DNA from 2 places in the Actinomadura sp. NAK00032 genome. Region 1 is predicted to be linked to the other one. Evidence: predicted binding sites of a transcription regulator. Region 1 holds the regulator's gene; the other holds the start of a gene.

The links. The regulator HrcA, encoded in region 1, represses chaperone genes, less so after heat shock. The targets are predictions, from matches to a motif close to TTGGCACTCTCNNNNNGAGAGTGCCAA.
Positions count from the first base shown of each region.
Region 2: a site for HrcA is predicted at 2,282-2,308, ahead of HUT06_RS07775 (FmdB family zinc ribbon protein). Genes of this name have one in related genera too.

Region 1 covers NZ_CP054932.1:2,907,954-2,914,065, forward strand. The annotation lists gene hemW (radical SAM family heme chaperone HemW) at 1-501, shown strand, start outside; gene HUT06_RS13615 (DUF3097 domain-containing protein) at 498-1,319, opposite strand; gene hrcA (heat-inducible transcriptional repressor HrcA) at 1,523-2,536, shown strand; gene dnaJ (molecular chaperone DnaJ) at 2,538-3,674, shown strand; gene HUT06_RS13630 (16S rRNA (uracil(1498)-N(3))-methyltransferase) at 3,738-4,469, shown strand; gene HUT06_RS13635 (hypothetical protein) at 4,488-5,177, opposite strand; gene HUT06_RS13640 (SigE family RNA polymerase sigma factor) at 5,174-5,716, opposite strand; gene HUT06_RS13645 (histidine triad nucleotide-binding protein) at 6,065-6,112, shown strand, end outside.
Region 2 covers NZ_CP054932.1:1,654,100-1,660,211, reverse strand. The annotation lists gene HUT06_RS07785 (5-formyltetrahydrofolate cyclo-ligase) at 1-335, shown strand, start outside; gene HUT06_RS07780 (potassium/proton antiporter) at 663-2,147, shown strand; gene HUT06_RS07775 (FmdB family zinc ribbon protein) at 2,346-2,723, shown strand; gene HUT06_RS07770 (MMPL family transporter) at 3,094-5,220, shown strand; gene HUT06_RS07765 (S-methyl-5'-thioadenosine phosphorylase) at 5,321-6,112, shown strand, end outside.

The DNA.
Region 1 (6,112 bases):
CGGCGCGGGGAACTCAAGGCCCCCGATGACGACGCCATGGCCGACCGCTACCTCATCGCCGACGAGATGCTCAGCGGCCGCGGCCTGCACTGGTACGAGATCTCCAACTGGGCGTCCGACCCGGCCGCCGCCTGCCGCCACAACATGCTCTATTGGACGGGCGCCGACTGGTGGGGCGTCGGCCCAGGGGCGCACAGCCACGTCGGCGGAACCCGCTGGTGGAACGTCAAGCACCCCGCCGCCTACGCCTCCCGCCTGGCCGAGGGCACGACCCCCGCCCACGCCAGGGAGATCCTCACCGACGACGACCGCCACATCGAGCGCGTCATGCTGGAACTACGCCTGGCCCAGGGCTGCCCCACACCCCTCCTGGACGACAAGGCCACCCGCAGAGCAATCGACGAGGGCCTACTAGAACCGGCCCCCTACGAAGAGGGCCGAGCCGTCCTGACCCTAAAGGGCCGCCTCCTGGCCGACGCAGTAGTCCGAGACCTCACCTAAGAGCGACCTGCACTCACGAAATCGATCAGTTCCTCCACGCGGCCCAGCAGTGCGGGTTCCAGGTCGGTGTAGCTGCCGACCGAGTTCAGGATCCGCTTCCAGGCGGCGCCGGTGTCGTCGCCCCAGCCGAGTTCGGCGATGACGCCCTCCTTCCACGGGATGCCGCGGGGGATGCGTGGCCAGGCGCGGATGCCGACGGCGGCTGGCTTCACCGCCTCCCAGATGTCGATGAACGGGTGGCCGGTGATCAGGACGTGCGGGGACGACACCCGCGCGGCGATCCGGGACTCCTTGGACCCCTCCACCAGGTGGTCGACGAGGACGCCGAGGCGGCGGCCGGCGTCCGGGCCGAACTCCTCGACGATCGCGGGCAGGTCGTCCACGCCTTCGAGGTACTCCACGACGACGCCCTCGACGCGCAGGTCGTGGCCCCAGATCTTCTCGACCAGCTCGGCGTCGTGGACGCCCTCGACGTAGATGCGGCTCTGCTTGGCGACCTGGGCGCGCAGGCCCCGCACCGCGATCGAGCCGGACGCCGACCGCGCCTGCCCCCTGGGCGCCGCGGTGGGCCTGACCAGGGTGACCGGCTTGCCGTCGATCAGGAAGCCGGCCTTCGCCAGCGGGAACACGCGCCGCTTGCCGAACCGGTCCTCCAGCGTGACGCCGAACTTGTCGCAGCCGACCACCGCGCCGCAGAAGCCGCTGCCGGGGTCCTCGGCGACCAGCCCCGGCTCGGCCGGGACCTCCGGGATCTGCCCCTTGCGCGGCCTGCGCCAGTCGCCGGCCAGCACATCGTTTCCGTAGTCCTTACTGCGCACGGGTCCGCACATTAACCCGGCGGGGCGGCCGGGTGGCGTCGCCCCTCGTCCCTCGGCGTGGCGCCCGCGTCCGATACGGATAGGATCGCGCCGCCGTCCGGGGAGTGCGCGGGCACTCCGATCGGGGGTGCGGGGCCGTACAATTGGCACTCTAGAGTATGGAGTGCCAGCGGAACGGCCGACCGGACGAGGGAGGTGACGCCGTGCTGGACGACCGCAAGCTCGCCGTCCTGCGCGCCATCGTCGAGGACTTCGTCTCCACCAACGAGCCGGTGGGGTCGAAGGCCCTGGCGGACCGGCACAACCTCGGTGTGTCGCCCGCGACCATCCGCAACGACATGGCGGTGCTGGAGGAGCAGGGCTACATCACGCAGCCGCACACCAGCGCCGGGCGCGTGCCCACCGACAAGGGCTACCGGCTGTTCGTCGACCGGCTGTCGACGATCAAGCCGCTGTCGATCGCCGAGCGGCGCGCCATCGAGACGTTCCTGTCCGGCGCCTACGACCTCGACGACGTGGTCGGCCGCACGGTGCGGCTGCTCGCGCAGCTCACCCGGCAGGTCGCCGTCGTCCAGTACCCGTCGCTGACCCGCTCGTCGGTGCGGCACGTCGAGCTGGTCCCGGTCGCCGAGGGGCGGCTGCTGCTCGTCCTGATCACCGACACCGGGCGGGTGGAGCAGCGGGTCATCGAGACGCCCGCCGCGATCTCCGAGGAATCGATCGGGCACCTGCGGGCGTTGCTCAACACGTGCCTGGACGGGCTCGGCCTCGGCGACGTGCCGACGGCCGTCGCCGACCTGCCGGAGAAGGTGGGGCCGGACGAGCGGCCGGTCGCGGCGTCGGTGCTGTCGGTGCTGCTGGAGACGCTCGTCGACAAGCACGAGGAGAAGATCGTTTTCGCCGGGGCGGCCAACCTCGCCGCCGTCGACTTCTCGCAGAGCCTGCGGGAGGTCCTGGTGGCGCTGGAGGAGCAGGTGGTGCTGATGAGGCTGCTCGGCGAGACCGGCGACTCCTCTACAGTTACGGTGCGGATCGGCACCGAGAACCCCGACCTGGGGCTCCGATCGACCTCGGTGGTCGCCGCGGACTACGGGGTCGGCGACCTCACCTTGGCCAGGCTCGGAGTACTCGGGCCTACACGCATGGATTACCCCAGCACGATGGGAGCGGTACGGGCAGTGGCACGCTACGTGGGACAGATCCTGGCGGGGTCGTAAGGTGGCGAACGACTACTACGCGACCCTGGGGGTCCGGCGCGACGCGAGCGCCGACGAGGTGAAGAAGGCCTACCGCCGGCTGGCGCGGGAGCTTCACCCCGACGTCAACCCGGATCCGGAGACCCAGGAGAAGTTCAAGGAGATCACCCAGGCGTACGAGGTGCTCTCCGACCCCAAGAAGCGGGAGATGTACGACCTCGGCGCGGACCCGTTCGCGTCCGGGGCGGGCGCGGGGGCCGGCGGGTTCGGCGGGGCCGGGTTCCCCTTCAGCGACATCATGGACGCCTTCTTCGGGACGGCCACCGCGCGCGGCCCGCGGTCGCGGGCCCGGCGCGGCCGCAACGCGACGCTGCGGGTCGAGCTCGACCTCGCCGAGACGGCGTTCGGCACGACCCGCGAGCTGTCCATCGACACCGCGGTGGGCTGCGCCGCCTGCGACGGGTCGGGCTGCGCGCCCGGCACCCACCCGGAGACGTGCGAGACCTGCCACGGGCGCGGCGAGGTGCAGCAGGTCCAGCGCTCGTTCCTCGGCCAGGTCATGACGGCGCGGCCGTGCCCGGCGTGCGGCGGGTTCGGCTCGGTGATCCGCAACCCGTGCACCGAGTGCTCGGGCGACGGCCGGGTCCGCACCCGGCGCACCGTCAAGGTCAAGATCCCGGCCGGGGTGGAGAACGGCATCCACATCCAGCTCGCCGGCGAGGGCGAGGTCGGCCCGGGCGGCGGCCCGCCCGGCGACCTGTTCCTGGAGATCGTGGAGAAGCCGCACCCGATCTTCGAGCGGGAGGGCGACGACCTGCACTGCACGGTCGAGATCCCGATGACGGCGGCGGCGCTCGGTACCAGCGTCACCATCGAGACGCTGGACGACGCCGAGAGCGTCGACATCAAGCCCGGCACGCAGTCCGGGCAGGTGATCACGCTCTACAACCGGGGCGTCCGGCACCTCAACGAGAGCGGCCGCGGCGACCTGATGATCCACGTGAACGTGGAGACGCCGGGCCGGCTCGACGAGGAGCAGGAGGACCTGCTCCGCCGCCTGGCGGCCCTGCGCGGCGAGGAGCGCCCGCCCGGCAAGTTCGCCCCCGGTCAGCGCAACGGCGTGTTCTCCCGTATCAAGGACGTCTTCAACCAGCACTGAAGCGAGGTGGCGGCGGCCTACCGGGAGGGCCGCCGCGGCGGTTCCGAGCATTGAGAGGCCCACATGAGCCCGCCGGTGTTCCTCGCCGGGGCGGACGCGCTGGAGCGCGGCACGGTCGTCCTGGACGGCCCCGAAGGGCGGCACGCGGCGGCCGTGCGGCGGCTGCGGCCCGGTGAGCGGGTCGACCTGACCGACGGCGCCGGGCTGCTGGCCGAGTGCGTCGTCACCGCCGCCGACCGCGCGTCCCTCACCCTGGACGTGCTGGCCCGGCACCGGGAGCCGCCTCCCGCGCCGCGCATCGTGGTCGTCCAGGCGCTCCCGAAGGGCGACCGGGGCGAGCTGGCCGTGGAGACCATGACCGAGGTCGGCGTCGACGTGATCGTCCCGTGGGCGGCGGAGCGCTGCGTCACCCGGTGGCGCCCGGAGCGCCGCGAGAAGGCGCTCGGGCGCTGGCGCGCGACCGCCCGGGAGGCCGCCAAGCAGGCGCGGCGCGGCCGGCTGCCCGAGGTACCGGATCTCGCGTCCACCGAGGACGTCGCCGCGCGGATCGCCGCCGCGTCACTGGCGCTCGTCCTGCATGAGGAGGCCGAAGCGCCGCTGAGCGGGGTGCGAGTGCCCCCGGACGGCGACATCGTGCTGGTGGTGGGGCCCGAAGGCGGCATCACCGAGGCGGAGCTGGAGCGTTTCGCCGCGGCCGGCGGCAGCCCGGCGCGGCTCGGCCCGACCGTGCTGCGCACGTCGACGGCCGGGGTGGCGGCGGGCAGCGTGCTGCTCGCCGCCACCGGACGCTGGTAGGACGACCCGGCGGGCCCGTCAGGGCGTGGTCGCCGCGCCCTCCTCGGCCGTCCCCGCGGGGCTGCTCGTCGGCGCCTGCGTGGGCGCGTCGGTCGGCTTCTGCGTGGTCGGCGACGTGGTGGGGGTCGGCGGCGGCGCGGAGGTCGGCGCCTGCGTCGGCGTCTCGCTCGGGCACGGCGTGGTCTCCGGAGTCTGCGTGCCGGTCGCGCCCGGCGAGGCGGGCGCCGTGCCCGCCGGCGGCGGGATGCGGCACGACGACAGCCCCGGCGACGAGCTGGGACTGGTGGTCGACGAGGCGGACGGCGAACCCGACGAGGTGCTGCCCGCGGCGGGCGGCTCGGGGAACTCGGGGTTGCCCGGGGTGGCCGCGCGGTCGCCGTCGGTGTTGTTCTGCCCGCCGCCGGACGGCCCGCTGTTGCCGACGGACTGCTGGATGAGGTCGATGGTCTGCGGCGCCGTCACGCCGAGCCCGGCGATGACGACGGCGGCGGCGACGGCGAGCACGGGCCGCGCCCAGCCGACGGTGAACCGGTCCAACCCGAACCGGGCGGGTCCGAACCGCCCGAGACCGAACCGGCGGCTCTGGCCGTCGGCGACGCGGGCCCGGATGCGTTCCAGGCCGTCGCCCGCGGGGTTGACCGTATCCGCCTCCGCGTGCAGGGCGCGGCGGAGGATCTCGCCGTGCTCGTCGTGGGGGTCGGTGGTCATGTGAACTGCTCCAGGACGTTGCGTAGCGCGGTCATCCCGCGCGCCGTATGGCTCTTGACGGCGCCGCGGGAGATGCCCATCGCGTTGGCGATCTCCGCTTCGGACAGGTCCGCGTAGTAGCGGAGGACGAGCGCCTCCCGCTGGCGGGCGGGGAGCCGGGCGAGCGCGTCGATCACCGCCGAGCGCTCCAGCTCCCCGATGGCCCCGGCCTCCGCGCTCGGCGCGTCCGGCAGCCCCTTCGGGGCGTACTTCTCGACGACGGCGCGGTGCCGCAGCACCGATCGCGACCGGTTCACCACGGACTGGCGCAGGTAGGACAGGGCCTTGTCGGGGTCGCGCAGCCGCCGCCAGCCGCCGTGCATCGCGACGAAGGCGTCCTGGACGACCTCTTCGGCCGTCCCGGCGTCCCGTACGAGCATGGCCGCCAGGCGTACCAGCGAGCGGTAGTTGGCGCTGTAGAGCGCGGTCACCGCCTGATCGGCGTCCCAGGCGACGGCCACCGCCCCCGCCGTGCCCCTGGCCACGAGGGTCTCGGTCACGTCAGTTCGACGCGCGCCCTCCTCGCCCGGTTTACGAAAGGGCATGTCCTGATCTGCCTCGGTCACCTGTCCGCCGCCTTTGCCGGCCCCGGCCGTCCATTCGGACGGGCGCCCTCGGGGTGGCACGAATGGGGCGCGCCCGCCCGCCCGGAAGCGCGCCGCAATGCCTGCGGACCGGGGGGTACGCCTTGAGCTGACAACCTTAACCAGTGGCCGGTCGGAATGGTGACCGCAACCGGGAGGTCGGTCGCCGGAAAGCCTATCCGGCGCGGGGCGGCGCGGACCATGATCGCGCGGGTCTCGATAGGATTCCGGGGCGGTCACGGGCGCCGCGGCGAGGGGAGACAGATGACCGACTGCCTGTTCTGCAAGATCGTTTCCGGGGACGTGCCGGCC
Region 2 (6,112 bases), 1.3 Mb from region 1:
ACGGCGATCTCGACTGGGCGTCCTATGAGGGGCCCGACTCGCTGGTGCCGGGGGCGCGCGGGTGCCTGGAGCCGTCCGAGCCGCCGCGCGGGCCTGGCGCCATCGCCGGCGCGGACGTCGTCCTGACCCCGGCGGTCGCCGTCGACCGGACCGGGGTGCGCCTCGGCCGCGGCGGCGGCTCCTACGACCGGGCGCTCGCGCGTGTCGGCCCGGCGATCCTGACGGTGGCGCTGCTGTACGACGGCGAACTGGTGGACGCGCTGCCGGCCGAGCCGCACGACCAGCGCGTCCGGGCCGTCGCCACGCCGTCGGGCGGGCTCGTCCGGCTGGACTGACCCCGCACCGACGGGGGCAGGACGTCCGGAGCGGGAGCGCCCAGAGCGAGGTCGCGACGTCCAGGAGCGGGAACCTCCGGGAGCGCGAACCTCCGGGAGCGCGAACCTCCGGGAGCGCGAACCTCCGGGAGCGCGACCGAAGGGGGGACGTCCGGGGCGGGGGCCCGGGGCGGGACGTGCGAAACATCGCGTTCAGGGTAAAACCGCAGGCCATACAGCGATTGCCGCCGTTTCCGACATGCCGATGCTCAACAGGAAATGCGCGATCGACCGTTGAATCTGTAGGATTGCTAAACGTTCAACTTTGACGACCCCGAAGGGCGGGATGTGCATCTCGACATCTGGCTACTCCTCGGGGCCGCGCTCGTACTCTGCGCCATCATCGCGGTCAGGCTGTCCCACAAGGCGGGACTCCCGACCCTGCTGGCGTACATGGCCCTCGGCCTCTTCATCGGCGAGTCCGGTCCCCTCCACATCCACTTCGACGACGCCGAACTCGCCGAGACGCTCGGGCTCGCCGCCCTGGTCCTGATCCTCGCGGAAGGCGGCATCACCACCGACTGGCGGCGCATGCGGCCGTCGGTGCCCGCCGCGGTCAGCGTGTCCATCATCGGCACCCTGATCAGCATCGGCATCGTGGCGGCCGCCGCCATCTGGCTCATCGGCATGGACTGGCGCCCGGCGTTCCTGCTCGGCGCCGTGCTCGCGCCGACCGACGCCGCGGCCGTGTTCTCCGTGCTGCGCCGATTGCCCCTGCCCTCCCGGCTGATGGGCCTGCTGGAGGGCGAGTCCGGCTTCAACGACGCCCCCGTCGTCATCATCGTGGTCACGCTGAGCGCCCACAGCGCCGCCCCCAACCTGGCCGAACTGCTCGGCGTGATGGTCTACGAACTGGTCGCGGGCGCCGTCATCGGCATCGCCATCGGCTGGCTCGGCGCGCAGGGGCTGCGCCGCATCGCGCTGCCCGCGTCCGGCCTCTACCCCATCGCGGTGCTGTCGCTGGCCGTCGGCTCCTACGGCATGGCGTCGCTGCTGCACGCGAGCGGGTTCCTCGCCGTCTACGTGAGCGCGGTGGTGCTCGGGAACTCCCGGCTCCCGCACCGTCCCGCCACCCGAGGCTTCGCGGAGGGCGTCGGATGGCTCGCCCAGATCGGGCTGTTCGTGATGCTCGGGCTGCTGGCCGACCCCGGCGACCTCCCCGGCCAGATCGTGCCCGCGCTGATCGTCGGGTTCGTGCTGCTGCTGGTCGCCCGTCCGGTATCGGTCGTGCTGTCCACGATCGGGTTCAAGCTGACCTGGGGCGAGAAGGTCTTCACCTCCTGGGCCGGGCTGCGCGGCGCCGTGCCGATCGTCCTCGCGACCATCCCGATGGTCGCCGACATCCCGAACGCCGATCGACTGTTCGCGATCGTCTTCAACATCGTCGTCCTGTTCACCCTGCTCCAGGGGCCGACGCTGCCGCTCGTCGCGCGCTGGTGCCGGCTGTCCAGCGACGAGCAGACCCGCGAACTGGACGTGGAGGCGGCGCCGCTGGAGGAACTGCACGCCGACCTGCTGGAGGTCCGGATCCCGGCCGACTCGATGCTGAGCGGCGTGGAGATCTTCGAGCTGCGGCTGCCGCCGGGCGCGTCCGTCACCCTCATCGTGCGTGAAGGGTCGAGCTTCGTCCCCGAACCCACCACGCCCTTGCAGTCCGGTGACACGCTCCTGGTCGTGACCACCGACTCCGTGCGCGAGACGGCGGAGCGGCGGCTGCGCGCGGTCAGCCGCAAGGGCAAGCTGGCGGGCTGGTTCGGCGAGACCGGCACCTGACCGGCCGGCCCGTGCACGGGCCGCGGCCGTCTTGGGACGAACCCGCAGGTCTGGGGGACGAGGCGCCGGGGGACGGTTTTGTGACCCGGCCGGGAACAGGCCGGGGGCGAATCCTGTTCCACGCATGGGTACCATTAGCAGTCGTTCAGAGTGAGTGCCAGTCCGGACTCCGCCGGGCTGAGTCAGCTAGGAGGAACCGTGCCGACGTATCAGTACGTTTGCACCGAGTGCGGCGAGCCGCTGGAGGTCGTGCAGAAGTTCAGCGACAACGCGCTGACCGAATGCCCGGCGTGCAGCGGCAAGCTCCGCAAGGTCTTCTCCGCGGCGGGGATCATCTTCAAGGGGTCGGGCTTCTACCGCACCGACAGCCGCGGCTCCGGCAAGTCGTCCTCGACCGCGGGCTCGTCGTCGGGCGCCTCGTCCAACGGCTCGTCGGGCGGTTCGTCCAACGGCTCTTCGGGCGACTCCGGTTCGGCGGGCTCGGCGGGGTCGTCCTCGTCGTCCTCCGGCTCGTCGTCGTCCGGCGGCGACTCCTCGTCGTCCAGCAAGTCCTCGTCGTCCGAAAAGGTCGCCTGACCTCCTAGGACCCCTTCACGTCCGACCCGGCGGAACCCCTGCGGATCCGCCGGGCCGTCGGCGTTCCCGGGCGCCGGCTACATCTCAAGACGTAGCCGGCGCCCTTTTCATGCCCCAGGTGGGGTAGCCGGGTTCCCTTCTCGCGCCGGACGCGCACGGCATCCCCGCTCGCGACGATTGAGAGTGGGGAACGGCCCGCTTCGGCGCTCCGGCGCCGCCTGGCCTGCTCGGCCCGCTCGGCCCGATCCGCGTTCCGTTCCCGCCGCACCATCCTCGGGGATTTCGAGATATTACTTGACATCTCTCGGGGAGCGAGAGACTCTGAGTCAATGCGACATATCTCGTCTTTCACGGCCCTCAGGAGAGGAACATGAGCGCACCGAGCCCGGCTCCCCCCAGACCCCCGTCCCACCGACTGGCCGGACTGATCGCCGGACGGCGTACCAAATGGGCCGTGCTGGCCCTGTGGATCGTCCTGCTGATGGCCCTCGGCCCGCTCGCCGGCAAGCTCGGCGACGTCGAGGAGAACGACGCGGCCGCCTGGCTGCCCGCCGGCGCCGAGTCGACGCAGGTCGTCGAACTGGAGGAGCAGTTCCGCAAGGACGAGACGATGCCCGCCGTCATCGTCTACGAGCGGTCCGGCGGGATCACCGCGGCGGACCGCGCCAAGGCCGCCGCGGACGTGAGCGCGCTGCAGAAGCTCCCCGGCGCCCAGAAGGTGGCGGGGCCGTTCCCGTCCAAGGACGGCAAGGCCCTGCAGACGCTGGTGCCCCTCACGGACGTCGACATCACCGCCGCCGTCGACGACGCGCGCGACATCGCCAAGCGCGGGCCTCCCGGGCTGACCGCCCACGTCACCGGGCCCGCCGGCAGCGGCGCCGACATGTTCAAGGTCTTCAACAGCCTCGACGGCTTCCTGCTCATGGCAGCGGGCCTGGTCGTCATCGTCCTGCTGCTGTTCATCTACCGCAGCCCTCTGCTGTGGATCGTCCCGGTACTCAGCGCCGTCTTCGCCCTGGGGCTCGCCCAGTCGTCGGTGTACCTGCTCGCCAAGTACGGCGACCTCACCGTCAACGGGCAGAGCGCGGGCATCCTGACGGTGCTCGTCTTCGGTGTCGCGACCGACTACGCCCTGCTGCTCGTGGCCCGCTACCGGGAAGAGCTACACCGCCATGAGGACCGGCACGAGGCCATGGCCTACGCGCTGCACCGTGCGGCGCCCGCCATCATCGCCTCCGCCGCCACCGTCGCGGTCGGCCTGCTGTGCCTTCTGCTCGCCGACATGAACTCCACCGCCGGCATGGGCCCCGTCGCCGCCGCCGGCGTGCTCACCGCCCTGGCGGCCATGACCACGCTGCTGCCCGCCCTCCTGGTCATCTTCGGCCGGTGGCTGTTCTGGCCGCTCGTGCCCCGGTACGACGCCAAGTACCTCAAGCCGGAGGCGTACGAGGCAGAGCACAACGTGTGGAGCCGTATAGCGGCCTTCGTCGGCAGGCGCCCGCGCGCGCTCTGGGCCGCCACCATGCTCGGCCTGATCGTCCTCACGCTGGGACTTGGCTCGCTCAAGGCGGACGGCCTGACCGACGCCGGCCAATTCACCGGAACCCCCGACTCCGTGAAGGGCTCGAAGGTCGTCGCCCAGCACTTCCCGGCGGGATCGGGCTCCCCCGCCGTCGTCATCGGCCGGGCGTCGGCGTCCGGCCAGCTGGCCCAGACCCTGCGCGGGACGTCCGGCATCGCCGAGGTCTCCTCGCCGGCGACCGTGAACGGCCTGGTCAAGTACGAGGCGGTGCTGAAGGACCCGGCCGACAGCCAGGCCGCGAGGGCGACCATCGACCGGCTGCGCACCGCCGTGCACGGCGTCCCGTCCGCGGACGCGAAGGTCGGCGGCACGACCGCGACGTCGCTCGACATCAAGCGTGCCTCCACCCGCGACAACAAGGTGATCATCCCGATCGTGCTGGCCGTGGTGTTCCTGATCCTCATCGCGCTGCTGCGCGCGGTCGTCGCGCCGCTGCTGATGATCGGCACCGTCGTGCTGTCGTTCCTGGCCTCGCTCGGCGCCTGCGCGCTGATCTTCGAGCACGGCTTCGGCTTCGAGGGCGCCGACGCCGGGTTCCCGCTGCTGGCGTTCATCTTCCTGGTCGCGCTGGGGGTCGACTACAACATCTTCCTGATGCACCGGGTGCGGGAGGAGTCGCAGACCCTCGGCACGCGCCGTGGCATCCAGCGCGGCCTCACCGTCACCGGCGGCGTGATCACCTCGGCCGGGCTGGTGCTGGCGGCCACGTTCGCGGCCATGGTCACGCTGCCGCTGGTCAGCATGGTGGAGATGGGCTTCGTGGTCGCGTTCGGCGTGCTGCTCGACACGCTCATCGTCCGGTCCCTGCTGCTCCCGGCCCTGGCGCACGACATCGGCCGCCGGATCTGGACGCCGGGACGGCTCGCCCGCGAGGAGCCGGCCGCCGAGCCCAAGGTCCTGGACCCGGTCGGCTGACGGTCCCCGGGGGAGAGGGCGCGCGTGCCCTCTCCCCCGGTTATCCACAATCGGCGGACGACCTGCCGCGCCCGGTGGCCGGGTGGCTAGTGTCGGCGCCATGTCCACTTCCGGTTCCCAGCCCACCGCCGAGATCGGGGTCATCGGCGGCTCGGGCTTCTACTCGTTCCTCGACGACATCGAAGAGGTGCGGGTCGACACCCCCTACGGCCCGCCGAGCGACCCCATCGCGGTCGGCGAGCTGGGCGGCCGCCGCGTCGCCTTCGTCCCCCGGCACGGCCGCGACCACCGGTTCCCGCCGCACCGGATCCCCTACCAGGCCAACCTGTGGGCGCTGCGCTCCCTCGGCGTGCGGCAGGTCCTCGCGCCCTGCGCGGTCGGGTCCCTCACGCCGCGGTACGGGCCCGGCACGCTCGCCGTCCCCGACCAGCTCGCCGACCGGACGTCCGGGCGCGAGCAGACCTACTACGACGCCGGCGGCGCGATCCACGTGTCGTTCTCCGACCCGTACTGCCCCACCGGCCGCCGCACCGCCCTCGAATCGGCCCGCGCCACCGGCTGGGAGCCGGTCGACCGCGGCACGCTCGTCGTCATCGAGGGGCCCCGGTTCTCCACCCGCGCCGAGTCCCAGTGGTTCGCCGCCCAGGGCTGGACGCTCATCGGGATGACCGGCCACCCGGAGGCCGTCCTCGCCCGCGAGCTGGCGCTCTGCTACACCTCCCTCTGCCTCGTGACCGACCTCGACGCCGGCATCGAGGAAGGCGAGGGCGTCACCATGCAGGAGGTGCTCCGCGTCTTCGGCCAGAACATCGACCGCCTGCGCACCCTCGTCGCCGACGCGGTCAAGGCGCTGCCCGCCGAACGCACCTGCCCGTGCCCCGGCGTCCTGGAC